Regions from separate parts of the Peribacillus sp. TH27 genome, predicted to be linked through region 1. Evidence: a T-box and tRNA genes for the amino acid it is inferred to sense, from the RefSeq annotation. Region 1 holds a T-box; the other holds one or more tRNA genes.
What was found. The T-box of region 1 lies ahead of tyrS (tyrosine--tRNA ligase). A T-box ahead of a tRNA ligase gene usually reads a tRNA of that ligase, here a tRNA-Tyr.

Region 1 (14,742 bases):
AAATATGAATCTTACTTTATGCCAGGCGATTGGTATGTTTCTGGGGATTCCGCTTATATGGATGAAGAAGGATATTTCTGGTTCCAAGGCCGCGTAGATGATGTCATCATGACAGCCGGGGAAAGAGTAGGTCCTTTCGAAGTGGAAAGCAAGTTGGTTGAGCATCCAGCCGTTGCTGAAGCAGGGGTTATCGGGAAGCCAGATCCAGTCCGGGGCGAAATTATTAAAGCGTTTATTGCCCTTCGTGACGGATACGAAGCCAACGATGAATTAATTGAAGAAATTCGTCAATTTGTTAAGCTAGGTCTCGCAGCACATGCCGCACCACGTGAAATTGAATTCCGAGATAAACTTCCGAAAACACGAAGCGGTAAAATCATGCGCCGGGTCTTGAAAGCTTGGGAACTTGATCTTCCAACTGGTGATTTATCATCAATGGAAGATTAAAAAGCCGAGTTATCTGGAATCAAGAATAGTAGAAAAAAGGCATCCATGTTCATTGGCATGGATGCCTTTTTCATGTGTTTAAAGTTTAAGGGTCCTATGCTAATCAAGTTAAATAGCATAGGAAATAATAAATCTATAAAAAACAGGCTGTCGGGTCGTTTCCCCGCAGCCTGCTAAGTTACTTCAAGAAGCGTGTTATTCTTCTTCCTCTTCTTCAGCTTTATCTGTGTCTTTGTTTTGGTCTATATTTTGGTCTTTATTTTGGTCTGTTTCTTTGTCTATATTTGTATCTTTTCCTGTATCTTCTTTATCTGTGTTGTTTGTATCTTTGTCTTTTTCTGCAGTAACGTTCTCTTCTTTTGAGTCTGGTTTTTTCTCTTCGGTATCTGTTTTTTCATTTGCGATATTATCTTTATTCTTAGTGGAATCTTTTGATTTGTTGTCTTTATCTTTAGCTTCCGCTTTTGCACTTGTCTTTTTAGCGCCGATTTCAACGTGTTGCGAAGGTGCTGATTCTTTGCCGACTATGTCTACAGCTGTTACGTAATAAGATCCACTCGATCCGGCAGTGTAAACAAGGTTACCCCCAGAATTGATGCTCGCCACTTTTCTACCATTTTTGTAGACGCGATAGCCGACGACATCTCCTTCAGGGTGAAGCCCCCATGAAATCTTATTGTTACTTACAGTGATAGAAAGGGCATTAGGCGCTTTTCCATTATCATTAAGTGTCGCTTTCGTCCCGACGACATTGCCCCATTTTTCTCCTCCGGGAATTAAGGATCCGGGATCATCCACATATTTCAATCCGATATCTTCAAAGGACGCAGGATTCAGCATGAACCCACCGCTTGTGAATTCGCTCGGTGTTTGTGGAAGAGCCGCGTATCGTTTGCTGCCGACTGATACATATTGTCCATCTATGAAACTATTATCTGCTCTAGATGGGGCATATTTGGCGATGAATAAATCAGACTTGACAAGTCCAGCCTTTTGACATGAACTTGAAGGCAGAAGGCCTGAAACGCCACAGAAGGAACGACTGACAATTCCGCCGGGCATCTCAAACCGCTTATCAGGGTCGACGAGTTTTGAATCGACTTTGTATGCGGCATTTATCAAATCTGCCCAATAATAGATATTACGTTTATTATATTCAAGACCATTATAGGTCCCTTTTAAAGACTTCGGTGTGTCATAACCCATCCATGTACCGAACGTTACATTTGGATTAGTGGCGACAAACCAAGCATCCCAATAGTTTTGTCCAGTCCCGGTTTTACCTGCCCAGTCACTGGAGAAAGCAAGTCGGTTCCTGACCGAAGCTGCAGTACCGCTGTTTACGACATCCCGCATCATATCAAGCGTTAAATAAGCAGTTTGCGGTGAAAATACTTTTACTGGTTTTGCTTTGTGTTCATAGATGACCTCATCATCTTTTGATACGATTTTGTCAATCATATAAGCATCAACGAATTCCCCTGAATTGGCAAATGTGCCAAACGCATTGACATTTTCTTCAACGGTTACACCTTTGTCCAAGGCACCTAATGACATGGCACGATTTGAGTAATCCCCTTTTGTTAAAGATGTAAAGCCCATTTTTTCCAAATAGGAAACCGGATTTTGGTTGATGATTTTCATGTAAAATAGGGCAGCTGGAATATTATACGAATTCTTTAACGCTTCCCGAGCTGTCGTTAAGCCGGTGAGGCTTCCGCCGCCATAGTTTCCCGGCCGCCACGGCGTATTGCCTGGAATGGTAATTGGTACGTTGGCTGTTACACTCCCAGGTGAAATCTTTCCTAGCTCAATGCCTGGACCGTATACCAATAGCGGTTTCATCGTTGAACCATTTGACCGTAGTGATGATGTTGCATGGTTTGTTTGTTCCCGTTTAAAGTCACGTCCACCGACAAAACTGATGATTTTCCCTGTTTTATTTTCAATAAGGATAGCTCCCGCCTCAACGGGCTCTTTTACAGTTTTCATTTCTTTCGTATCCGGATCGATGACCTGTTCGGTTTTATCATATCCGAAATTTGGATAGTTTTTAGTTACTTCTTGCATTTGGTCATAGATCTTTTTATTGATTGTCGTATAAATTTTATAGCCGTTTTGACGCAGTTTACGATCAGCTAGTGCTAAATATTGCTTTTTTAAATCATCGTTCTCTAAATCTTTTTCTTCATATCCATCTTCTTTTGCTAAGCTAAGTGACAAAATTTCAATGGAACGTTTTTCTATTTCATAGGTGAGCCATGGATATTTCTCAGAGGGCAACGCCTTTTTACCGATAAAGTCTTTTGTTATGTCGTATGCGATTGCTTTATCATATTGTTCTTTTGTTATGTATTCATTGCTATACATTCGTTTTAATACGGTTTTCATCCGGTTAATTCCGGGCTCTAGATTATCTTTAAGCTTCCCTTGCTGGGTATATGGAGTATACCCAAAAGGACTTTGCGGTAATCCTGCAATAAAGGCAGATTGGGGTAAAGATAGATCTTTAGCTTCCACTCCGAAAATGCCTTCAGCAGCCGACTGGACACCAGCAATATTCTGTCCGGAAGAGTTTCGTCCCAAAGTGGAGACGTTTAGGTAGGTTTCTAAAATCTCTTCTTTTTCAAAGAACTTCTCGACCCGGAGCGCAAGTAAAATTTCTTTTGCTTTCCGTTCAAATGATACTTCGTTCGTTAAGACTTGGTTTTTTATGAGCTGTTGTGTTAAAGTACTTCCACCTGATTGAACGGATGCATTCGTAAATTCCTGATAAACTGCACGCAGGATAGCCTTCGGAACAACTCCGTTATGTTCATAAAAATACTCATCTTCTGTAGCGATGACTGCATTTTTAAGATGGTCGGAAACTTTATCGATGGACACTTCTTCACGATCAAGGTCACTCTTGAGCTTGCCCAAGTATACTTTATCCGCAAAGTATACCTCAGAGGTCTCTTCATAATTGTAAATGTCCTTTTTTAAATCATCCTTTGAGCGTACCGGCTCATTATTGACGAGGGCAGCGAAATAGCCGGCTCCAACGCCGCCGGCGAATGAGAATCCTAGAACCCCAACAATAATGAGGATCAACGTTAGGTTCCAAATGACTTGGTATGTAACCCTTGCATTTTTTTGTGTTTTTTCATTTTGAAAAAAACGGGTTAGCTGTTTCCATGCTGTTTGAAATCTATCTTTTTGATTATTATTCATGTATCATACCCCCTGAAATCACATATATTATAGCATATAACACGGAAGGGAAAGGCGAACTTTCATATTTTTCTAGAATCTGTAAGGGTGATGTTGACAATGAATGTTATGTATGATAAAAACTTATTAACAATAAAATTTATTAAAAAAGCGCGATGATAGGACCCAGTAGTCAAACTATCCCTGTTTTAGAGAGCCGGTGGTCAGTGGAAATCGGTACATATAGTGAGATGAATTACTTCCTTGAGCATTTGCTGTGAAATGATTAGTAGCAGGAAACGGTTGACGACCGTTATTCGTCTCGAGCGGAGGACGCTTTATGTCCTCAAGTTGGGTGGTACCGCGAATTTATTCGTCCCTTCATATTTATATGAAGGGGCGTTTTTGTATGCTTTTTGCGGGATATTTTCGGATTTGAAGGAGGAATTATAAAATGGAATTGCTAAAGGAACTCGAGTGGAGAGGGATTATTTATCAACAAACGGATGAAGAGGGTTTTAAGGACCTTTTAGAAAAAGAAAAAATTTCTTTATACTGTGGGGTAGATCCAACCGCGGATAGTATGCACATCGGACATCTATTGCCATTCTTAACAATGCGCCGTTTCCAACAGCACGGTCATCGTCCCCTTGTACTTGTAGGAGGGGCTACTGGACTTATCGGTGATCCAAGCGGTAAAAAAGAAGAACGCCAGCTGCAAACGTTGGAAAAAGTGCTTTATAATGCCGACTGTATTAAAGGGCAGCTATCCCATATCTTTGACTTCGAAGGTGAAAATGGCGCAGTTATGGTCAATAACTATGACTGGATAGGTAAAATCGACATGGTTACGTTCTTGCGTGATTACGGGAAATACATCGGCATAAACTACATGCTGGCAAAAGACACGGTTGCTTCCCGTTTGGAAACAGGGATTTCTTTTACGGAATTCGCGTATACAATTTTACAAGGGATCGACTTTGGTCATTTATACGATAATCATGACTGTAAGTTGCAAATTGGCGGGAGTGATCAGTGGGGCAATATTACGACTGGTCTTGAAATGATTCGTAAATCGCATGACGAGGAAGCAAAAGCGTTCGGCATGACGATTCCGCTCGTGACGAAAGCGGACGGAACGAAATTCGGTAAAACGGAAGGCGGAGCAATCTGGCTTGATCCGGAAAAAACGACTCCTTATGAATTTTACCAATTCTGGATTAATACAGCGGATGCTGATGTCGTGAAATACTTGAAATTCTTCACATTCCTATCACGTGAAGTAATTGAAGAGTTAGAGCAATCCGTGCAGACTGAACCGCATTTACGTAAAGCTCAAAAAGCTTTAGGGGAAGAAATGACACGTTTGATTCACGGGCAGGAAGCTCTTGACCAAGCAATCAAAATCTCTGCAGCTCTATTCAGCGGTGAGGTGAAAAATTTAAGTGCGGCCGAAATTAAATTGGGCTTTAAAGATGTTCCGACCTTTGAACGTGAAAGTAAGGAAGATATCAGCTTAGTTGATTTAATTGTTGAAGCGAAGATTTCTCCATCGAAGCGACAAGCTCGTGAAGATATTCAGAATGGTGCAATCTCCATCAATGGCGAGAAAGTGACTGATCTGCAATATGTCGTGGCTGAAGAGGTTAAGATTGAAGGAGAGTTCATCCTTGTTCGTCGCGGTAAGAAGAAATATACATTAGTGAAATGAGAAAACAAGGCCCGGCTGAATCTCAGCCGGGCCTTGTTTTGTCTGGAAGTTGAGTTCTGTGCACAAAAAAAAACCCCATCCAAGGATGAGGTTTTTTTTGAAGTTATTAACGAGAGTAGAACTCAACGATAAGAGCTTCGTTAATTTCAGCAGGCAATTCAGAACGTTCTGGTAAACGAGTGAAAGTACCTTCTAATTTCTCAGCATCAAAAGTAAGGAAGTCAGGTACGAAGTTAGTTGCTTCAACTGATTCTTTAATGATTGAGAAGTTACGTGATTTTTCACGAACTGAGATTGTTTGTCCAAGAGACACTTTGTAAGAAGGGATGTCTACGCGACTTCCGTCTACAGTGATGTGACCGTGGTTAACAAGTTGACGTGCTTGACGACGTGTACGAGCTAAACCAAGACGGTAAACTAGGTTGTCAAGACGTGATTCAAGAAGAACCATGAAGTTTTCACCATGAACACCTTTAAGTTTGCCAGCGCGGTCGAACATTGTGCGGAATTGACGTTCAGTGATTCCGTACATGTGACGAAGTTTTTGTTTCTCTTGTAGTTGAATTCCATATTCAGAAATTTTTCTACGTTGGTTAGGACCATGTTGTCCTGGAGCATAAGGGCGTTTTTCTAATTCTTTACCAGTACCTGTTAGGGAAATTCCTAAACGACGGGATAGTTTCCAGCTTGGGCCAGTATAACGAGCCATAGGATGACTCCTCCTTTAAATGTTTTTATTTTGGTAAAATAAAAACCGTGTGAATAAACGGTTATGACCATTTTGTTTTCATGTACCTTCGCCCTAGCAGCAGAGAGTTACGAGATACACCTCTGTATGGAGGAACAAAATGAGAACATAAAAGCTGTCACATAGGCTGCAATATTTTACACAAGGAGTATTGTATAATATTCTGCTCAATGAGTCAAGGACAGTTAGCTTTTCATTAAAAGGGAGTTTAAAGATAATTCAAGGGATAAAATTACAATTACATAAAAAAGTACTATTTTTGGGAGAGTTTTTCCGATGAAAGCGTTATAATAAGTAAAAAGTATGAATTTCAATAAATAGTTTCCTGGGAACTATTACTATAAGTTTCGATTAAATCTAGTTTTTTGCTTCGTTTTAAAGTGGAAGTATTATGAAACCTTAAAAGGTTCTTTAAAAAATAGGCTGTAATATAGGGATGATAGAGATGAAGATTAAAACAGCTCGGTTGATTAATGAATTAAGAGTACTTTTCTTTAAACACATACAGAATATGCAAGGTGAACTCCATTACGAAACATTCTTGGAGACTTTTTTATTTGAGACGAAAGACCTGCTAGGTATGGAAGAGGTAATGTTCTTTAAATTTGATGAGTGGAAACAGCAATTTTATAAAGAAACCTCTACCGGATGTTTTCACGATTATAACATGCAGGTTCCTGTACAAGAGTATATAGAAATGATCTTGAAAGAACAGAAAGATGATAGAGATGTAACAGTAAGTATGCAGCAGGAAGTAAAGGATTTCCAGACTGTTATACCACTTTGGGATAATGGTAAGATCATTGGATTAACGGCCTTCAAAGAACGGAAAAATGGCTCTCTTACAAGCCTTACTCCGGAAGAAGGGGCTGCTTTTTCTAAAGAATTCACCACAATCTTGAAAGCTGCGTTATCAATTTCTAAGATATCAGATGAGGAAAGACGATATAAACAACTCTTCAAGGTCACAGAAAAATTTCATTCTTCAATGAACATGGACGCGGTCTTAGGGGAAATTATCTCGACGTTGCACACTGTTTACCCAACCTTTGATTATTACCTGCTGCTCTCCCATGATAATGACAGCCATGAAAACCTGCCAATCAAGGACCTCGAATATGATAGTGAGAATGTGGCTGCACTAAAGGCTTATGTAAACGGTAGCATACAATTTGAGGATCACTCATCTGAAAATCACTCTATTTTATATGCTCCTTTAAAAGGTAAACAAGGGGTCTATGGCGTTCTTCAGGTTATTGCGCCTAATACACTCGTGTTCCCTGAAAATGAAATTGAGTTTATTTCATTGTTGGCTAATACTGCTGGAAGTGCCTTGGAGAATGCTCAACTGTATCAACAATCAAAACGACTTGTTTCAGATTTACAGCTTATAAATGAGACATCACAGCATTTAAATTCCAATCTGCGCTTGAGTGAAACCATGGAATATATGAAGCAGCAAATTATAAAGTCCTTTCATGCTGATCAGACAGGATTTATTCTGCTCCATCCTGGTGACAAAGTGAGTTTATTGACAGGAAGCTCTGAGTTTTTTGATTCAGAGGAGGCGAGTATGTATATATCTTTCCTGAAAGGTAAGATTGATGTTGATAAGGAATCACTGTTTATCGGGGATTTAAGTATTCATTGTCCCAATGAAAATGTGAAATATCATTCCCTAATGGCAGTTCCTATGATGGAAAGTAATGATGTTAAGGGATTCGCTGTTATTTTGCATAAGGAAGCCTATTTCTTCTCATTTGAAATGTTTAAGTTGTTACAGTCACTTATCCACCACTCAAGTTTGGCGATGGCCAATTCCATGCTTCGTGAAGAACTTGAAAAACTGGTCATTACCGATCATTTAACCCGACTGTATTCAAGGAGTTATCTCGATGATAAAATGTCCGAATCCATGGAAGAGGATGAAGAGGGCACTTTCATTATGATTGATCTTGACAACTTCAAGAGGGTTAATGATACATATGGTCATCAGGTTGGAGATGATATTCTGATCCAGGTCGCTGATCTCATTCAACATAATATTCGTGATACGGATATCGGGGCCAGGTGGGGCGGAGAAGAGCTAGCTATTTACCTTCCACGTGTTCCTTTAGAGTCAGGTGTTCGCATTGCCGAACGAGTAAAGGATAAGGTCTGGGAGAAATCCAATCCTAGAGTGACGATTTCCTGCGGCGTGTCCTGTTGGTCAAAAGAACATTTAGATAACATGAAAGAGGTAGTTAAAAGGGCAGATGAGGCGTTATATATTGCGAAGAATTCAGGGAAAAACAAAGTTCATGTACATGGATTTCTGTAACAATAAAAGGGAGCGGCATGGATTGCCGCTCCCTTTTTACTCTATAAACGCTTGGTTAGGATGTCCGCGAATTTCTCGAGTCCTTGCTGATCCACTTCGTCAAATCGGTTCGTAATTGGGCTGTCGATATCAAGAACGGCAATTAGTTTGCCCTCCTTCATAAGGGGTATGACAATTTCAGAACGTGATGCAGCATCGCAGGCAATATGTCCTGGGAACTGATGGACATCATCGACGCGCAAGGTTTTTTTTGTGGCCGCTGAGGTCCCGCATACGCCTTTGCCCATTGGAATGCGGACACAGGCTGGAAGGCCTTGGAAAGGTCCTAGCACCAATTGGTCTTCTTCAAGTAAATAGAAGCCGACCCAGTTAATCTCAACGAGAAATTGATTCAGTAAAGCAGCGGCATTACTGAAATTGGCTATCTGATTTGGTTCATCTTCTATTAAGGCAAAGAGCTGTTTTTGGACAAGTTCATAGTTTTTTTCTTTTTTTCCTTGATACATTTCGACATTAAACAAAAGGGTTCACCTGTCTTCCTCATATTTTTACAGTACTTTCTAGTCAAGCCTATTGATTGGAGAGAAATTGTCGAGAACTTACTAAAGGATTCAAGCTCTTCAATGCAGAAATAGTCCACAAGACTTGTCTCAAAGAAAGCGAGGGATTGCCTAATGAATCGCCAGACGCCAACGAAACAAGCTATTGTGGAAGCTGCTTTACATTTATTTCATTTAAAAGGCTATCATGCGACATCCATACGGGATATTGCGAATAAAGCGAAAGTGAATGCTGCTAATATTGCTTACTATTTTAAAAATAAGCAGGGGTTGCTAGAATTCTGCTTCACTTCCTATTTAGAAGAGTATATTCTCGTCCTTGAGACGAACATGACGCTGCTGGATCATAAAGGTCCAAAGCAATGCTTGATGAATTTGGTAAAGGATATTCTTACATTCCAAAGAGAAAACTTCCTGGCAGCTCGATTTATATATGGAGAATCTTCACTCGATTCAAATTTAAACCGGGAAATTCATTCGACTTATTTTACAAAGGAAAAGTCTTATTTTCAATATGTTTTGGAACAAGGCATTAAAAGCAGAAGTTTTCAGTCGGTCTCTATCCCCTTGTATATGCTGCAACTAAAGGGCCTGCTCTCGGCTCCGGTCCTGCATACCCATTATGCGATGGAGGTCCTTCATGTGTTCCCACAGGAAGCCTATTACACAAATTTATATGCTGAGGAAGTCGCTCGTTTTCTGCAAGATACATTATTTATTGCCGAAGACCTCCAGCCCCTGCTTGCGGGACGGGCCTGAAGTGTTTACGTGATTTACCCGTTGAATTCTGGAATCAACGATTCAAATCCCTGGCCTAAATCTTTAGCCTGGTGTGCATCGGAACCATAAATAAGCGGGATGCCAAGGTCTATGGCACGCTTTGCAAACCGTTCAGGAGGATAGGGCTCACGGCATAGCGGCTTTACGAACCCTGCTCCATTATAATCAAGTGCATATTGTTGTTCATTGATCATATCCAATACCCTGTAAACACGGTCGTCAAAGCTTTTTGCAGGTGGGTATCGGTGCTGGAATTTATGAACAAGTGTAATATGTCCTATCCTTTTTGGCTTATAGATGCCTAGGTCAGCTGTGATTGATTTCTCTAAGGTATCGTAATATTTGGCATAAACCGCTTCGATGGAACCTAGTTTATTGGCAATCTCACCAAACGCATCATCACTGAAATCGATGCAATGCCAGTTGCTTTCCTGCTTTATGAAATGGACGGAAAGAATGCTGTCATCAATGAATTCGCCGAATTCATTGAGAAAATCTTTTGTTTCAGTTTCATAACCTTCTATAAAGTCAACCTCTAGACCACTTTTGATCAGGATTTTGTCTTTATAGTGTTCTTTCAGGACGCGGAGCTCTTGAAAGTAATCTAGGAGCATGGAAGCTTCCATACCGCTGTCTTTTTCAGGTGTTGGATCTTGAAAATTTCGTGGCAAAGGAGCATGTTCTGTAAATGTGATTTCCTTTAATCCTAGCTCAATTCCCCGCGTAATATATTCATCGAATTTGTCCGTAGAGCCGTGTGGGCAAAACGGAGTATGTACATGTCTGTCAGCTTTCATGGCCATTCCCTCCCAAAAACCCGGTATTTTGTAGCAATTTTCCACAAAAAAATCTTTTTCTCATCAAAAATTATTGCTAACATGGTATCATAAAAGCATTAAATTTAACATTTTTAAAATTGATATATAAAAGAGCGAGGCTGTAAGGACTAGAACAGGGGGCTTACCATGGATTACATACTTGGGATAATTGTATTAATTTTAATTTTTATTATTTGGGGTTATTTTTTCAAAAAGAGGTTTTTTAAAGAGATTGATCGTCTGGAATCCTGGAAAATAAGCATCATGCACCGCCCCGTGCTAGAAGAGCTTTCTAAAGTCAAACAATTGAACATGACTGGTGAAACAGAGGAAATGTTTGAAAACTGGCGTATTGAATGGGACGCTATCATCACGGATCATATGCCGGAAGTCGAGGAGCTTTTATTCGATGCCGAGGAGTTTGTCGATAAATACCGTTTCAGCCGTTCAAAAGAGGTACAGCGGCAAATTACAGTCAAGCTGAATGAAATTGAAGAAATGATTAAAAAGATTCTGTACGAATTAAATGAACTTGTAGGAAGTGAGGAAAAGAATAGATTAGAAATTGAGGATATTAAGGAAACTTACCGTCAATTGAAGAAATCATTGCTTGCACACCGCCATAATTATGGGAAAGCTGCTGAAAAGCTAGAGGCCTCTTTGGATGAAGTATTGCAGATCCTTCAAAAGTATGAAGAAGAAACTGAAAATGGGAATTATTTGAATGCAAGGGAGCTTGTACTTTCCATAAAGGAAAAGCTTGCAGTCTTATCTGCTAAAATGGAGATGCTTCCAAAATTATTGGTTGATAGTCAATCCGAACTGCACTCACAACTTCATGAATTAAAGGAAGGATATGAGGAAATGTCCGGACAGGGGTATCAGTTAAGTCATATCCAATTCGAGCAGGAGATTTCACGGCTTGAGGAAGAACTGGATCTATATAAAACACAATTGGAAAATGCTGAAACTGAAGCTGTTGATAAAGGGATTAAAGAGATGCGCGAAAGCATTGAGGTGCTTTATGACCTTCTGGAGAAAGAAGTGCTTTCCAAACAGTATGTCTTGAAAAATGATGAAGTCCTCAGGAAAACGATAAGTGACCTTGAATATGAAAACGATAAACTCAAAGTTGAGACTATACATGTTCAACACACCTATCATCTAACTGAAAATGAGTTGGATGCACAACGGAAAATGGAAAAGCAAATAGTGCAGATTTCGAAACGCCATCAATTGCTTGTCTTGAAAATGGAGGATAATGTGATGGCAAGCTCGCTTATTAGCGAAGAGATGCGAGGGCTTGCTGCACAGTTGAACGAATTGCAGGAATACCAGAAAGAATTTACTGTTAAATTACAAGCTTTAAGAAAAGATGAAATGGATGCACGTGAATCACTGGCGGAGTTGAAACGGAAAATGCTTGATACAAGCCGTTTAATTGCAAAAAGCAATATCCCTGGTCTGCCTGAAGAGTATAAAGTGGTGCTTCATGATGCAAAAGAAAGCATAGATGACGTTCAAAACAAACTTGAAGAAAAGCCGCTTGACATGGCAGCTGTTTATATCTTTTTAGAAAAAGCAGTCGAACAGGTCAATAAGGTCTACGAAAAGGCGCAAGAGCTGATTGAGCATATGTATTTAGCGGAAAAAGTGATTCAATTCGGAAATCGCTACCGCAGCAGCCACGATACCGTTGCTGATAGCTTAAGAGAAGCAGAAGCGAAATTCCGAAGCTATGAATATCAAGCTGCATTGGAAACAGCAGCCGCGGCTATTGAAAAGGTCGATCCAGGCAGCTTACGAAAAATTGGAGAAAATATAGAAGAAGTTCTTTCCTAAAAACCCGCTATGGCGGGTTTTTTCGTGTGTTTTATTAATGGTAGAACAACATAAAGTTAAGATAACTTCATATTCGTTATTCAAAATATTGACTAAAAAAAGTATAAAACGTGATAGATTTCTTGCAGAACGAGTTTTGAGAATAAAATATAATTAATGTCTATTAAAACAATATCCATACAACTCTCCTTTCGTGTTTTCACAGGTGTTTGACCAGCGTTTTACATTCTCTTTCAATTTCAATTATGGTAATATTAGAAGTCGCAACAACAACATTTGAAACGACATATAGAAGTGTGACCATCATAGATACAAAAACATGGAAGGTGAACCCATGATTTATTTTGATAATAGTGCAACAACAAAACCATATTCAGAAGTGATTGAATCTTTCATAAAGGTTTCAACTGACTATTTTGGCAACCCCTCTTCGCTTCATGGGCTTGGGGTTCAGTCAGAAAAATTGCTTTCTGCTGCAAGAAAACAGATTGCTGAATTATTAAAGGTGAAAAGCTCGGAAATTTATTTTACTTCCGGGGGTACAGAAGGAAACAACCTGGCGATTAAAGGAGCCGCTTTTTCACATGCTAACCGAGGGAAACATATTATCACGACAGCAATTGAACATCCTTCTGTAGAAGATGCATGCCATTCATTAACGAAACAGGGATATGAAATTACTTATCTTCCTGTAAATGAATATGGTCAGATAGCATTAGCAGATCTCAAACATGCTTTAAGAGAAGATACCATTTTAGTATCCGTTATGCATGTTAATAATGAAGTGGGCTCGATACAACCTATTGTTGAAATTGGAAAATTGTTGAGGGAATACCCACAGGTACTCTTCCATGTTGATAACGTTCAGGGTGCTGGAAAGATTTCTCTTTCACTGCGTGATGCTAATGTGGATTTATGTACCATTTCAGGTCACAAAGTTCACGGTCTAAAGGGAACAGGCATCCTTTATATACGTGATGGCGTCCGGATCGATCCGCTTTTTCACGGTGGCAATCAAGAGACGAAAATCAGGAGCGGTACCGAAAATGTGGCGGGAATCGTCGCTCTTTCAAAAGCCTTCCGTATTAGTATGAACAACCAGTTGCTGTATCATGATAAGCTACAGCAAATCAATAAATATTTATATAAAGGTTTGCAAGAGATGGATGGAGTACTAGTTAACAGTCCTGAAGAGGGAGCACATCATATTTTGAATTTTTCCGTTCCGGGACTCAAATCAGAAGTATTGCTTCATGCTCTTGAAGCGGATGGGATATATGTTTCGACAACTAGTGCCTGCTCTTCGAAAAAGAGAACGGTAAGCAAAACGGTAGATGCAATGTTCCATAATCAAGCTCGTTCCGAAAGTGTTATCCGAATCAGTACTACCTATAGCAATGAAATGGAAGAAGCAGAAAAAGTTCTGGCGGCGATACAGAAAATAGTCGTTAATTTAGAAAAAATAATGAGGGTTGCAAAATGAAATTTGATCATATAATTATTCGCTATGGCGAAATCTCTACGAAAAAAAGAAACCGTAAAGGCTTTGTGGACAAGATGAAGGCGCATATCCGCTGGAGTTTAAAGGATATCGAGGGCGTTGTGCTTACAGCCAATCGGGAACGGATGTATGTTCTCTTAAACGGGGTCGACCATAAGCCCGTTATTGAACGATTAAAAGGAATTTTTGGCATCCAGTCTTTAAGTCCTGCGATTAAAATTGAACGTGATTTAGAAGTGATGAAAACGGCTGCGTTATATTATCTTAATCATACTCTTGAAGAAGTGGGCACCTTTAAAATCACGACAAAACGAGCAGATAAAGACTTTCCATACAATACCGATGAAATTAACCGGGCACTTGGCGGCCATTTGCTTCGCAACACAGAAGATTTAAAGGTGGATGTAAAAAATCCGGATTTGAATCTGCTTGTTGAAGTAAGACGTGAAGCAGTGTATTTAACGGGTGAGATCATTCAGGGAGCTGGTGGTCTTCCATTTGGTTCAAGCGGAAAGGCAATGCTGATGCTTTCAGGAGGGATTGATAGCCCTGTTGCTGGATTCCTATCCATGAAACGTGGATTGGATGTAGAAGCCATCCATTTTTACAGCCCTCCTTTCACAAGTGAGCGTTCACGTCAAAAGGTAATTGACTTGGCCGGCAAGCTTGCTGAGATAAATGGCAGCATGAAAGTGCATATCGTTCCGTTTACGGAAATTCAGCTGTTAATTCAAAAACAGATTCCAGAGAACTATTCTATGACGACAACTCGTCGTTTAATGATGCGAGTAGCCGATCAAATCCGTGAAAAAGAAGAAGCAAT
Region 2 (14,742 bases), 2.2 Mb from region 1:
GAATATATCATTCGCAGTAATATTTCTGACAGACAAAAGGCACTGAAATTAGCTGATTTAATGACCGATATGGAAGGACATCTAAATGAGGCGGGGGAACATCAGAATAAAGAGGCAAATGCTTTGTATAGAAAAGTATCCCTTCTATCCAACTTGTTATAATCGAGCTTAAGACCTTGCCTTATGTGCAGAGGTCCTTTTTTGTGCTTTGAAAGTAACGATTACAATTGCAGCTTGAAGTAAATGCTTTGTTTCTGTAAGGCTTTGGAGTGAACCACATTTACTAATGCCACTGCACTAATTGCACCTGGCAGGCCTTTTCCTCTTGTAAGGCCATACATGTCATCAGGTTCATTTTGATAAATACGGACAACCTTGTTTACATATTAAACATACTTAAGGAATACTTTTTCGCCATCATTTCCAAGATCTTTATCCCGGCAACACTGTTCCCCTTCTCATCAAGCGCAGCGCCATAAATTCCAATCCCACATTTTCCGGGGACGGCCCCCATGATTCCCCCTGACACACCGCTTTTAGCCGGAATTCCAACATTAATGGCAAATTCACCTGATGCGTTATACATGCCGCAGGTAACCATGAATGTCTTGCAAATACGGGCAATGTCCCCGGGGATGATTTGCTTTCCCGTCAACAGATCTTTCCCATTCATGGCCAGCACACAGCCGATCCTCGCCAAATCCTGACTGTCCATTTCAATGGCACACTGCTTCGAATACAATTCGATTAAGTCCTCCACATCCTCATTTATTACATTATGCTGCTTTAAAAAATAGCTTAGCGACCTATTTAAGTCTGCTGTATTGTATTCTGAACGTGCAACATCTTCATTAAAACCGATAGTAGGATTTTGCGTCAATTCCCGGATAAAATGTAAAATACGATTGAATCGCTCATTTACACTGTCACCTGCAACCATGTGGGTCACAGTCAATGCTCCTGCATTGATCATCGGGTTTAACGGCTTGGATGCCTTGTTTGTCTCTAACTTGGCAATCGAATTAAAAGGATCACCGGTGGGTTCTTTTCCTACATAGGAAAAGACATATTCCTCACCTTTTTCCATTAATACCAGAGCAAGTGTCAAAACTTTTGATATGCTTTGCAGAGTCACTTTACCACTTACATCCCCCGCACAATACCCTTTACCGTCAGGATAGTAAATAGCCACAGATAAGCCCTCAGGATTCGCCTTTTCAAGAGCCGGTATATAGTCCGCCACTTTTCCCTTATTTGTATATTTTTTTGCCTGATCAACCAGTTGCTGTAATTCTTCATTGGACCTGCATTGACATCCCATATTGTTCACAATTTGCCGCCCCTTTGAAAATTTGTCTTGTGAAGTGTTGTTATTATTTATTACCATATTTCATAGTTATTATTTGCAAAACTAGGAAGCAGATAATAAAAGAAGTAAAGTTACAGGAGCTACTATCTTCATTGTGGGAGGAGGCTATTCACTCTCTTTGCATTGCTTCTGATATAGAGGAACGGTTACATAGTTCTGATTGACTTATAATGACAAAGGAGAGGACCGTATAGAGAGCTATGTAATCTCAAAAACCCCATTTTTCATTTTCTATTTATTTATTAGTCAAGCTTTCTCAGACAACTCCTCTTTCTCTTGGTCTTGTCTTATTGGATATCAGTTTAATTTCTCACTCAAAAAAGCCAGCTCCAGAGCGAATCTCCAAAGAGTATTCTACCAGTTGCCCCTCCAAGGAGGCTTCCTTATAAGTGTTCCTGTTCCATTACTACCTTACTAGGTTGCCTTGAAAATGGGAAATCCAGAGTGAACAAGGGAGGAAAAGCTCTTTTGACTCTTCACGTTTGCTGGAACTAATATTACATACTTAAAAATGATGTGGCTTTCAGTTTAAAGTCGGGTCTCAATTTAATTACATTAATTTATTAGCATTTTATCTAACTCACGGACTTTATCATATGACTCCAATAGTTGTTCAGGTATTAATGTTCTCCCATAATCCCAAGCATTAGTTTCTATTTCAGATTTCAGCTTTTCTTTTTCCTCTTCGTGACCATACATCATAATCCTTAAATCATGTTTGTTTTTCTTAAAATCTAAATAATAACCAATAATACGATAAAGAATAATTTTAACAAAGTCTTCCTCTGTCTCTTTAATTCTAACTTTTCCTTTATAACCGTTAACTTGAAGATAATTAAACTTTATAGTATTGGTCGATACGTTATAACTCATAGGTGCACTTAGATTATTGTCAAATTCACAAATAATATCCAAATTGTGCTCATTTAATGTGTTATTAATTATTTTTTCGATATCGCTTATATAAAGCATTTAACTATCACTTCCCTTTTAAAGACTTATTTCATTATAGTATTAGCTTAAGTTATTCTTCCTTTATCAATATAATAAACTGTTTAGATATTAAAATCATACAGTTAAAAGACAAAGGAAATATTTACTATGTAATAATGAAGTGGTGTGTACGTCCTACGAGAAGATTGTTAATAATCCCCTACTAGACCCCCTAAAAGGGAAGAGATTGCTTTTAATTACTCTTCCATACTTTCCTCCTTCTATTTATTTCAATTTAAAACTTTCTATCATTGGTTGTATTTCTTCTTGATATTGTTCCACCATCATTTCAAGTGAAAGCATTGTAATCGTTTCTTTCCTTTGGCAAAGGCGTCTATCGACATTTTCTAGTTACTCAATTTGAGTACAGATGTACATTCATCTGGTAAGTAAAAGTGCTCAACAGATAAAGATTGACAACATTTTTATGGTGACTCATACTTGTAGTGATTAATATAACAGAATATTGAGAATATTGGAGGGGTAATTATGAATAAGATTTTCGTTCCTAACGCAATCGCTACTTTAACAAGACTTTTCTACAGTTCAACTACACTGAATGAGTATTTAGCGATGCGAACCGCTCAATTCTACATTGAAGACCTGAAGTTACTACAAGACGTGGAAGCTGTTGCCTTGGCAATTGAAGATCAAAATGCTTTCGCTTTAATGTCTAAATTTAAATTATTTGATTATAAGGCTGCTGAAGAAATTGAAATAGCACTATCCGCTTCTGGCTATACGGAAGCAGAACTCAATGCTATGAATATAGAAATCTGAAATCATCGGGCCACTACCATTAACTGATTCTAATATCAATAATGATTTTTAGGGTACGAATAGTTTTCGTAACCTATTGTTCCGCTAGTTCACTGAGCCTCTCAAATTGACCGCTATAATGTAGCGGTGTAAATCTGAATGAAGTAATTGTTCATGAAGGTCAAGAAGGCATATATACAATGTATAAAGTGGGTAAAAAGCTGATGTGCGTAATATACACCTCAGGCCCTAACGTCAAAATGCTAGTAGCTCTAACAAAGTTACCCCCGTTGAAATAGCCTGTAATTATTGCAATGATATGTAGGTGCCTCGATAGCCACGAGGTACCTGCATATTTAATATGCACGTAAAATCCCCAAGAATATTTAAAATAATGTTGAAATGGAGGTGAATACACCGTCATGACCGAATATTATATTATGGAGAAGGTCGACCCAAAGAAGTTTTAAACTTCCACCGAATGTATAGAACTGCATCTCAAAGCAAGCATCACCCTTACAAATTTACCGATTTAACCCCAATGTTAATAGCATAAGAAATGAAGGTGAATGCTTTCACACGGATGCACACTTGATGGAAAGTAGGAGAAGCCATGGAGAAATCGAAGAGTTTACAAGAAATCTATAATGCCAACCGACCAGAAAATAATGAGCTTTTCCGAGCAATACAACAACATCTTCAAATGAAGCATCCAGACAAGCGAATGACAGCTATGAGAACCTTGCAAATAATTGTTGCCGATAGTGTTTCATCTGGAGAGCTGCGTAACGTGGAAAGTCGGCTTTTATACAGTTGAGTTGATACGAAAAAGTTTCTTATCAACTCATCCAGTCTTGTGAGTTATGCAGTTCTGAAATTACCGAACACAGAAAGGAATAACCCCACCATTGAAAAAATTTCTAAACAAAATCAAAATAGCTGGCTCCATTTTGACCATCATACTCATGATATTCACTTTCGGAATTATACTTTTCAACAAAGCTTTCACAGAGCCAGAAGTAGATATTAAGTATTACAAGATAGGGCATGTCGAACACAGGCCAAATATTTGGGAGGGCATGAGTAAAGAAGAATACCAAAAAATAAAATATTTAGAGGAACAGAAAACATTCAATTATGATCTCTACGAACCAGAGCTGCTTGACGCAGAAGGAAATCCGATTATTGAAGAAAATGTTGAATACTAAAAAAAATGTGCCCGATTTGGACACATCTTTTTTGTTTACTTATAAATGCAATGCTCCGAAATTAGGCTTCGTTTTCTCAGTGGTAGAAATCCATTCTCCTAATTCATCGAAATATTTTTGAACTTCTTCTTTAGTTTTGGTTTCTGAAGCATCCCAAATATCTGATAAGAAATATCCTAAATCGTTTGGATATGAAATTGATTCTCTGTCAAATGCTTTTTCAATAGCAGGACTGCCGTGTTTATCGCCTTCGTCACCATGAATTTTCATAGTAATAACAGTCCATCCATTTTCTTTTTTTATAAGAGTGTAATTGTCATAATGGCCCCAACGATTGCTATGAACACGTAATTTAAAATCTTCACCGATATTATTCAAATTTTCCCCTCTCTTCCCATAATACTACAACTGTATTTTACCACCAGAACGCGGTAAATGACGAACTTCACGGTATTTAATATCAGCAATTTAATATCCTTTTCTGTCATTGTTACCAATGGTCGTTTAATCGCATTAAATTGTTCTCGATAATATTTCAAAGTATGAGGACAAAGATTCCTTAATTGGCAGTCTTCAAAGAATAATTTAAACTCCAATTCATCAGATTTAACGTAAGTAGTTTTTGTAACAATTCTTAATTCATCTTCCTATAGTAAATTTCCTCCTTTACTCATCGCACACTACCCCGCACAATATTTGTACATATTCTGTAGTGCGTGATAAACACAAAAAAGCTTCACACAATTAAGTGTGAAGCTTGAAGTAATAGCTTTTCTTCGCTATTGGTGATACCGGTGGCCGGGGTCGAACCGGCACTCCAGAGGAACACGATTTTGAGTCGTGCGCGTCTGCCAATTCCGCCACACCGGCATTTTTGTTGGAGGCGGCAACCGGAATCGAACCGGTGGTAAAGGTTTTGCAGACCTCTGCCTTACCGCTTGGCTATGCCGCCAACGTTTTTGGAGCGAAAGACGGGATTCGAACCCGCGACCCCAACCTTGGCAAGGTTGTATTCTACCACTGAACTACTTTCGCGAATGGCTGGGCTAGAAGGGATCGAACCTTCGCATGACGGAATCAAAATCCGTTGCCTTACCGCTTGGCTATAGCCCATTAACGTTATACTTATTATACCATCATTTATTAAAAAATGGGGCGACTGATGGGAATCGAACCCACGAATGCCTGAACCACAATCAGGTGCGTTAACCACTTCGCCACAATCGCCATTATAAAATTAAAATTGGCAGGGGTAGTAGGACTCGAACCCACACTGGAGGTTTTGGAGACCTCTGTTCTACCTTTAAACTATACCCCTATAAATAAAATGGTGGAGGGGGGCAGATTCGAACTGCCGAACCCGAAGGAGCGGATTTACAGTCCGCCGCGTTTAGCCACTTCGCTACCCCTCCGCATATGGATGTTACTGGTGCCGGCAAGAGGACTTGAACCCCCAACCTACTGATTACAAGTCAGTTGCTCTACCAGTTGAGCTACACCGGCACTACAATGGTGGCTCAGGACGGAATCGAACCGCCGACACAAGGATTTTCAGTCCTTTGCTCTACCGACTGAGCTACTGAGCCAAACAATAAAAATGGCGGTCCCGACGGGAATCGAACCCGCGATCTCCTGCGTGACAGGCAGGCATGTTAACCGCTACACCACGGGACCATAGATTGCGGGGACAGGATTTGAACCTGCGACCTTCGGGTTATGAGCCCGACGAGCTACCGGACTGCTCCACCCCGCGACGTTAATAATGCTGCTATTGCATCAAGTTTTCGTGTTAACAGTTTCATTATATCTGATATATAGAAACAACTTGTTGCTTTTTAAAAAATGGTGGAGGATGACGGGATCGAACCGCCGACCCTCTGCTTGTAAGGCAGATGCTCTCCCAGCTGAGCTAATCCTCCATATGTTTTCGGAATGGTGACCCGTACGGGATTCGAACCCGTGTTACCGCCGTGAAAGGGCGGTGTCTTAACCGCTTGACCAACGGGCCAGTTGTAAATGGCGGAGAGCAAGGGATTTGAACCCTTGAGACAGGGTTACCCGTCTACACGATTTCCAATCGTGCTCCTTCGGCCACTCGGACAGCTCTCCAATAATGGCTCCGCAGGTAGGACTCGAACCTACGACCGTTCGGTTAACAGCCGAATGCTCTACCACTGAGCTACTGCGGAACGATATAAGCTTGGCGACGTCCTACTCTCACAGGGGGAAACCCCCAACTACCATCGGCGCTGAAGAGCTTAACTGCCGTGTTCGGAATGGGAACGGGTGTGACCTCTTCGCTATCGTCACCAAACATTATTAACATTTTTTCAAGACATATATTATTATAACGTCTTTTTGAGAAAATGCAAGAAGAAATTTTCATTCCTTCAAAACTAGATAATAAGAAGGTATTTCATTTTTTAAAGCGTGGTTAAGTCCTCGATCTATTAGTATCAGTCAGCTCCACATGTCGCCACGCTTCCACCTCTGACCTATCAACCTGATCATCTTTCAGGGATCTTACTAGCTTGCGCTATGGGAAATCTCATCTCGAGGGGGGCTTCATGCTTAGATGCTTTCAGCACTTATCCCGTCCGCACGTAGCTACCCAGCTATGCCTTTGGCAAGACAACTGGTACACCAGCGGTGCGTCCATCCCGGTCCTCTCGTACTAAGGACAGCTCCTCTCAAATTTCCTGCGCCCGCGACGGATAGGGACCGAACTGTCTCACGACGTTCTGAACCCAGCTCGCGTACCGCTTTAATGGGCGAACAGCCCAACCCTTGGGACCGACTACAGCCCCAGGATGCGATGAGCCGACATCGAGGTGCCAAACCTCCCCGTCGATGTGGACTCTTGGGGGAGATAAGCCTGTTATCCCCGGGGTAGCTTTTATCCGTTGAGCGATGGCCCTTCCATGCGGAACCACCGGATCACTAAGCCCGACTTTCGTCCCTGCTCGACTTGTAGGTCTCGCAGTCAAGCTCCCTTGTGCCTTTACACTCTACGAATGATTTCCAACCATTCTGAGGGAACCTTTGGGCGCCTCCGTTACTCTTTAGGAGGCGACCGCCCCAGTCAAACTGCCCACCTGACACTGTCTCCCACCCCGATAAGGGGCGCGGGTTAGAATTTCAATACAGCCAGGGTAGTATCCCACCAACGCCTCCACCGAAGCTAGCGCTCCGGCTTCTCAGGCTCCTACCTATCCTGTACAAGCTGTACCAAAATTCAATATCAGGCTGCAGTAAAGCTCCACGGGGTCTTTCCGTCCTGTCGCGGGTAACCTGCATCTTCACAGGTACTATAATTTCACCGAGTCTCTCGTTGAGACAGTGCCCAGATCGTTACACCTTTCGTGCGGGTCGGAACTTACCCGACAAGGAATTTCGCTACCTTAGGACCGTTATAGTTACGGCCGCCGTTTACTGGGGCTTCGGTTCAAAGCTTCGCTTGCGCTAACCTCTCCCCTTAACCTTCCAGCACCGGGCAGGTGTCAGCCCCTATACTTCGCCTTGCGGCTTCGCAGAGACCTGTGTTTTTGCTAAACAGTCGCCTGGGCCTATTCACTGCGGCTTTTCCGGGCTATTCACCCTAAAAAGCACCCCTTCTCCCGAAGTTACGGGGTCATTTTGCCGAGTTCCTTAACGAGAGTTCTCTCGCACACCTTAGGATTCTCTCCTCGCCTACCTGTGTCGGTTTGCGGTACGGGCACCTTACATCTCACTAGAGGCTTTTCTTGGCGGCGTGGAATCAGGAACTTCGGTACTATATTTCCCTCGCCATCACAGCTCCGCCTTAATGGAAACGGGATTTGCCTCGTTTCCGGCCTAACTGCTTGGACGCGCATATCCAACAGCGCGCTTACCCTATCCTTCTGCGTCCCCCCATCGTTCAAACGATGTATAGGTGGTACAGGAATATCAACCTGTTGTCCATCGCCTACGCCTTTCGGCCTCGGCTTAGGTCCCGACTAACCCTGAGCGGACGAGCCTTCCTCAGGAAACCTTAGGCATTCGGTGGAAGGGATTCTCACCCTTCTTTCGCTACTCATACCGGCATTCTCACTTCTAAGCGCTCCACCAGTCCTTCCGGTCTGACTTCAACGCCCTTAGAACGCTCTCCTACCATCGACACCATACGGTGTCAATCCACAGCTTCGGTGATACGTTTAGCCCCGGTACATTTTCGGCGCGGAGTCACTCGACCAGTGAGCTATTACGCACTCTTTAAATGATGGCTGCTTCTGAGCCAACATCCTGGTTGTCTAAGCAACTCCACATCCTTTTCCACTTAACGTATACTTTGGGACCTTAGCTGGTGGTCTGGGCTGTTTCCCTTTCGACTACGGATCTTATCACTCGCAGTCTGACTCCCAAGAATAAGTATTTGGCATTCGGAGTTTGACTGAATTCGGTAACCCGTTGGGGGCCCCTAGTCCAATCAGTGCTCTACCTCCAATACTCTCATCTTGAGGCTAGCCCTAAAGCTATTTCGGAGAGAACCAGCTATCTCCAGGTTCGATTGGAATTTCTCCGCTACCCACACCTCATCCCCGCACTTTTCAACGTGCGTGGGTTCGGGCCTCCATTCAGTGTTACCTGAACTTCACCCTGGACATGGGTAGATCACCTGGTTTCGGGTCTACGACCTCATACTCATTCGCCCTATTCAGACTCGCTTTCAGTCGCGGCTCCGTCTTATCAACTTAACCTCGCATGAAATCGTAACTCGCCGGTTCATTCTACAAAAGGCACGCCATTACCCATTAACGGGCTTTGACTACTTGTAGGCACACGGTTTCAGGATCTATTTCACTCCCCTTCCGGGGTGCTTTTCACCTTTCCCTCACGGTACTGGTTCACTATCGGTCACTAGGTAGTATTTAGCCTTGGGAGATGGTCCTCCCTGCTTCCGACGGGATTTCTCGTGTCCCGCCGTACTCAGGATCCACTCAGGAGGGAACGAAGTTTCAACTACAGGGTTTTTACCTTCTTTGACGGACCTTTCCAGATCACTTCATTTACCCCGTTCCTTTGTAACTCCATGTTGAGTGTCCTACAACCCCAAGAGGCAAGCCTCTTGGTTTGGGCTAATTCCGTTTCGCTCGCCGCTACTCAGGAAATCGCATTTGCTTTCTCTTCCTCCGGGTACTTAGATGTTTCAGTTCCCCGGGTCTGCCTTCAGTACCCTATGTATTCAGGTAAAGATACTGTTCCATTACGAACAGTGGGTTTCCCCATTCGGAAATCTCCGGATCAAAGCTTACTTACAGCTCCCCGAAGCATATCGGTGTTAGTCCCGTCCTTCATCGGCTCCTAGTGCCAAGGCATCCACCGTGCGCCCTTTCTAACTTAACCGTTAAAAAAGATCTTACTGATGCTTTGAAAAAATTAATTGCCTTCTATCTATTATCTAGTTTTCAAGGAACAAAGTAGAAAGAATCCCATCACAACGTGATGATGTCTTTCGTATCTGAATGAATTACTCATTCAAAACTGAACAAAACAAAAGCGCTCTCGTATTTATCCTTAGAAAGGAGGTGATCCAGCCGCACCTTCCGATACGGCTACCTTGTTACGACTTCACCCCAATCATCTGTCCCACCTTAGGCGGCTGGCTCCATAAAGGTTACCTCACCGACTTCGGGTGTTACAAACTCTCGTGGTGTGACGGGCGGTGTGTACAAGGCCCGGGAACGTATTCACCGCGGCATGCTGATCCGCGATTACTAGCGATTCCGGCTTCATGTAGGCGAGTTGCAGCCTACAATCCGAACTGAGAATGGCTTTATGGGATTCGCTTACCTTCGCAGGTTTGCAGCCCTTTGTACCATCCATTGTAGCACGTGTGTAGCCCAGGTCATAAGGGGCATGATGATTTGACGTCATCCCCACCTTCCTCCGGTTTGTCACCGGCAGTCACCTTAGAGTGCCCAACTGAATGCTGGCAACTAAGATCAAGGGTTGCGCTCGTTGCGGGACTTAACCCAACATCTCACGACACGAGCTGACGACAACCATGCACCACCTGTCACTCTGTCCCCCGAAGGGGAACGCCCTATCTCTAGGGTTGTCAGAGGATGTCAAGACCTGGTAAGGTTCTTCGCGTTGCTTCGAATTAAACCACATGCTCCACCGCTTGTGCGGGCCCCCGTCAATTCCTTTGAGTTTCAGCCTTGCGGCCGTACTCCCCAGGCGGAGTGCTTAATGCGTTAGGCTGCGAGCACTAAAGGGCGGAAACCCTCTAACACTTAGCACTCATCGTTTACGGCGTGGACTACCAGGGTATCTAATCCTGTTTGCTCCCCACGCTTTCGCGCCTCAGTGTCAGTTACAGACCAGAAAGTCGCCTTCGCCACTGGTGTTCCTCCAAATCTCTACGCATTTCACCGCTACACTTGGAATTCCACTTTCCTCTTCTGCACTCAAGTTCCCCAGTTTCCAATGACCCTCCACGGTTGAGCCGTGGGCTTTCACATCAGACTTAAGGAACCACCTGCGCGCGCTTTACGCCCAATAATTCCGGACAACGCTTGCCACCTACGTATTACCGCGAGTCGCTGGCACGTAGTTAGCCGTGGCTTTCTGGTTAGGTACCGTCAAGGTACCAGCAGTTACTCTGGTACTTGTTCTTCCCTAACAACAGAACTTTACGACCCGAAGGCCTTCTTCGTTCACGCGGCGTTGCTCCGTCAGACTTTCGTCCATTGCGGAAGATTCCCTACTGCTGCCTCCCGTAGGAGTCTGGGCCGTGTCTCAGTCCCAGTGTGGCCGATCACCCTCTCAGGTCGGCTACGCATCGTCGCCTTGGTGAGCCATTACCTCACCAACTAGCTAATGCGCCGCGGGCCCATCTATAAGTGACAGCAGAACCGTCTTTCCATCTTCTCTCATGCGAGAAAAGAACATATCCGGTATTAGCTCCGGTTTCCCGAAGTTATCCCAGTCTTATAGGCAGGTTGCCCACGTGTTACTCACCCGTCCGCCGCTAATCTCAGGGAGCAAGCTCCCATTGATTCGCTCGACTTGCATGTATTAGGCACGCCGCCAGCGTTCGTCCTGAGCCAGGATCAAACTCTCCGAAGAAATGTTTGACTTGCTCATTTTGCTTTTTGATAGTGTGTGCTCACTTAAAAAATTAACGTTGGCGCTTTGTTTTGTTCAGTTTTCAAAGAGCAATTTCGTTGTCGTTTACTTCGTAAGCGACTTTTACATCTTATCATGTTGTAGACTATTTTGTCAACATGTTTTTTGATGTTTTTTGTTTTGTTGAAGCTGCGAAAGCTGATGTCCCGCAGCGACATGTATTAATATAACACCTAGATTATTATTGGTCAACACTAAAAATGATTTTTTTGAAATATTTTTTTATACTCTATAAAATCGATGATAAACGTCTTGTCCTTTTGTTTCCACTTTGATGACATCAATTACTTTCTTCTCTATTAAGTATTCTAACAGAACACCTAGATCTACTGAATAATAATTAAGTTCCGGATGATCCATTAACTCTGCAATTGTCCAAGGATCTTCTTTTGTACTCATTATTTCAACTAAATGCTGTGAACCCGTATTCGTCCTAGAGTAAATAAGAAATTCACTCGCAAGGAAAAGAAGCTCCAATCTTTTTTCAAGCGTTTCCTCACTACTAATCAATTCTTTATACAACTTATAGATTTCAGGTTCCATATGTTTCACTTGGTTCCAGACTGTAACTTCTGGATAAAAACCTTGTTCTATTACTTCCAAACGAGCTAAGTGATGCAGGGAATGAACAATATGGTTATATGCATCAAGATAATGACCTTTTTCAAAGAAGCCTTTTCCATCCATATATCTGCGAATTAACTTCGCAAACTCCATCCCTATCTTCAACTTTCTTCCATAAAAAGGGAACTCTCGAATTTCGGTTTTCAAATGATCCAAATATTCATTTCGGTCAAAGAGGACCTTTCCGTTATAAATCCAGTCAACTACTTTTCGGTTTGTACCTAATAGAAGCCATTCTTTTAGTTGTTCTTCCTTTACGATATGTAAAGCTGCCTTTTTGTCCTGATATGTGTAGTGTTTTAAAAACACTGCCTCTTCTGCTTCATCTACAATAACAAAAAGAATGTAGTCAAATGTATCGGTAATCGGGCTATTATTTTCTCTTTTTTCTATTAACAAGATTCCAAGTGTAGATTTTAAACTTGCTCGCTCTTGATAAATCGGGCGAAGGATATCTTCCATTATAAATTCCTCCAAAACCTTTTTTTTTTTACATTCGACAAAACTCTTCAAAATCCTGTATTTCACCTAGATGATATTTACAAAAACAACATATTCAAAAGTAATATGTATCCTTTATTTCTTTTTTGTTCCATCCGTAGTTTATGTTATAGTTAAAGTTATATTTTAGGAGGGACAATCCATGGCTAAATATTCTAGCAAAATCAATAAAATCCGTACATTTGCTTTAAGTTTGATTTTCATCGGCTTTATTGTGATGTATCTTGGACTTTTCTTTAAAACACACCCTATTGTTATGACACTTTTTATGGGTCTAGGTCTTTTATTCATAATTGCAAGTACCGGCGTTTATTTTTGGATTGGAATGCTTTCTACAAAATCGATCCAGGTTGTATGTCCTAACTGTAGTAAACCTACAAAAATATTAGGGCGTGTGGATATTTGCATGCATTGTGAAGAACCATTGACCCTTGATAAAAAGTTAGAAGGCGAAGAATTTAACGAAAAATATAATCGCAAAAGCCTGCAAGACTAAATAACCCCTTAAGAGAGCTTATTTATCCCAGGCAGATGGTCCAAGATTAATTGTATCATTTTTTTGCAACAAAAAAAAAGTTCCAACCAAGTGGCGGAACTTTTTTTAATGTGCTTCTTTTTTTGAGCACTCTGTACAGTCTCCATAGATTTCCATCCGATGGTGACTAACATTGAAACCGGTGACCTGTGCTGCAAAATGTTCGACTTCGTCCAATGCCGGATAATCAAAATCTACAATTTTTCCGCAGGTTTGGCAGATTACATGATAATGATTCGTCGTTACAAAATCAAATCTTGCTGAAGAATCACCATAGGTAAGTTCTTTAACCAATCCTACTTCTCGGAACACACGCAAGTTGTTATAAACCGTAGCCACACTCATATTGGGAAACTTACCTTCTAGCGCTTTATATATATCATCTGCGGTAGGGTGGGACATAGAGCTTATCAAATATTCAAGTATCGCATGGCGTTGAGGAGTTATTCTTACACCGGTATCTTTAAGGGAATCCAACGCTTCTTTTAACTGAACTTCAGACACCGCCATCCACCTCTTTTTTCTCATTAAGTATGAATTATTAAATTATAATATTTATAAATAGTGTACCTTTTATACGTTGATTTTGTCAATATTTCATCTGTTTATCGATTCATTTTTAGTTTATTCATTACCCCTTTAATTCTTTCCCATTTTCTAATTGTGCCTAGTATCCTTTTGATTGATCTCAATGACGTTGATAAAGTCTTTTCCATCTATTCAGGAATTCATGCATGTTTTTTTCGAAAATTGAAAAGGTTCTAGGTAAATATTCACTGCTTTTACTCGAAAGATGCGGTGTGACCGTTACATTTTCCATACGCTAAAACGGATGCTCCTTATCTAAAGGTTCTGGATCGAATAAATCTAAAATGGCATGAGCAATTTCCCTGTTTTGTAAAACCTCTATCAACACTTCCTCTTTAACCAGATCACCTCGTCCAATATTCACGAAGACAGCAGAACCTTTCATAGCTTTAAAGTGTTCTTTTTGCTACAGATTTTGTCTTTCAATCGTACTTGGCAGAACAGATACGATGTAACTTACTCAGAGAGCCCATAAAGACGATCAAGTGCTGCACAGGATTTCCGCTACGATTGACCCCAATTGTGGTCATCCTAAAGGCTTTCCCAAGACGCGCTACCTCTCCGCCAATTGCACCAGCACCAAGAATGAGTATCGATTTCCCATTCAATTCTCATACTTCTATCTTTCTATCCCACAGCTCGACGTCTGCTTCATTCATGATAAGCTGTTTCAATTTCTTTTCGTACTGTAAAAGCATCCCAATCGTGTACTACCAAAATCCCGCGCTTCTCAATGACTTTAAAAGGCATTAATTCCATACCTGCACTCATAACCATAACCCACTTTAAATTCGGTGCTTTCTCAATTGTCTCATCTGTTAAATCTTCGCCGTATGGAATTAAGATTTTTGCTTCACGAAGTGGTTCATCCTCTCAATCCCCTTGATAAATGAAATTCAAAGCAGGAAAGGTATCCTCCATCTGCTTTTGGATGTCTTCTTTTGGAATAATTATTGAAAGTACTAACATGTTTATCTCACCTTTTAATTAACATAAAAAAAACACGGGCTCTG

Region 2: it encodes a tRNA-Tyr, which carries the amino acid that the T-box ahead of tyrS (tyrosine--tRNA ligase) is inferred to sense. The anticodon was not compared.

What each region holds. Positions count from the first base shown of each region.
Region 1 covers NZ_JAEKEV010000002.1:4,529,088-4,543,829, forward strand. The annotation lists gene acsA (acetate--CoA ligase) at 1-447, shown strand, start outside; gene JFU24_RS23160 (transglycosylase domain-containing protein) at 643-3,660, opposite strand; T-box leader at 3,807-4,023, shown strand; gene tyrS (tyrosine--tRNA ligase) at 4,094-5,350, shown strand; gene rpsD (30S ribosomal protein S4) at 5,457-6,059, opposite strand; gene JFU24_RS23175 (sensor domain-containing diguanylate cyclase) at 6,544-8,418, shown strand; gene JFU24_RS23180 (GAF domain-containing protein) at 8,460-8,939, opposite strand; gene refZ (forespore capture DNA-binding protein RefZ) at 9,093-9,737, shown strand; gene hisJ (histidinol-phosphatase HisJ) at 9,752-10,555, opposite strand; gene ezrA (septation ring formation regulator EzrA) at 10,724-12,418, shown strand; gene JFU24_RS23200 (cysteine desulfurase family protein) at 12,753-13,901, shown strand; gene thiI (tRNA uracil 4-sulfurtransferase ThiI) at 13,898-14,742, shown strand, end outside.
Region 2 covers NZ_JAEKEV010000002.1:2,308,264-2,323,005, forward strand. The annotation lists gene JFU24_RS12570 (hypothetical protein) at 1-162, shown strand, start outside; gene glsA (glutaminase A) at 380-1,321, opposite strand; gene JFU24_RS12580 (hypothetical protein) at 1,925-2,341, opposite strand; gene JFU24_RS12585 (hypothetical protein) at 2,852-3,142, shown strand; gene JFU24_RS12590 (hypothetical protein) at 3,735-3,938, shown strand; gene JFU24_RS12595 (hypothetical protein) at 4,030-4,329, shown strand; gene JFU24_RS12600 (hypothetical protein) at 4,369-4,707, opposite strand; tRNA gene JFU24_RS12605 (tRNA-Leu) at 5,119-5,199, opposite strand; tRNA gene JFU24_RS12610 (tRNA-Cys) at 5,208-5,281, opposite strand; tRNA gene JFU24_RS12615 (tRNA-Gly) at 5,290-5,364, opposite strand; tRNA gene JFU24_RS12620 (tRNA-Gln) at 5,368-5,442, opposite strand; tRNA gene JFU24_RS12625 (tRNA-His) at 5,481-5,556, opposite strand; tRNA gene JFU24_RS12630 (tRNA-Trp) at 5,574-5,647, opposite strand; tRNA gene JFU24_RS12635 (tRNA-Tyr) at 5,658-5,741, opposite strand; tRNA gene JFU24_RS12640 (tRNA-Thr) at 5,757-5,832, opposite strand; tRNA gene JFU24_RS12645 (tRNA-Phe) at 5,840-5,915, opposite strand; tRNA gene JFU24_RS12650 (tRNA-Asp) at 5,928-6,003, opposite strand; tRNA gene JFU24_RS12655 (tRNA-Met) at 6,009-6,082, opposite strand; tRNA gene JFU24_RS12660 (tRNA-Val) at 6,173-6,248, opposite strand; tRNA gene JFU24_RS12665 (tRNA-Glu) at 6,263-6,337, opposite strand; tRNA gene JFU24_RS12670 (tRNA-Ser) at 6,347-6,438, opposite strand; tRNA gene JFU24_RS12675 (tRNA-Asn) at 6,444-6,518, opposite strand; rRNA gene rrf (5S ribosomal RNA) at 6,528-6,643, opposite strand; rRNA gene JFU24_RS12685 (23S ribosomal RNA) at 6,760-9,693, opposite strand; rRNA gene JFU24_RS12690 (16S ribosomal RNA) at 9,869-11,421, opposite strand; gene JFU24_RS12695 (nucleotidyltransferase-like protein) at 11,704-12,567, opposite strand; gene JFU24_RS12700 (YgzB family protein) at 12,749-13,102, shown strand; gene perR (peroxide-responsive transcriptional repressor PerR) at 13,208-13,651, opposite strand; gene JFU24_RS30775 (NAD(P)-dependent oxidoreductase) at 13,965-14,093, opposite strand; gene JFU24_RS31035 (NAD(P)-dependent oxidoreductase) at 14,152-14,337, opposite strand; gene JFU24_RS30290 (hypothetical protein) at 14,381-14,575, opposite strand.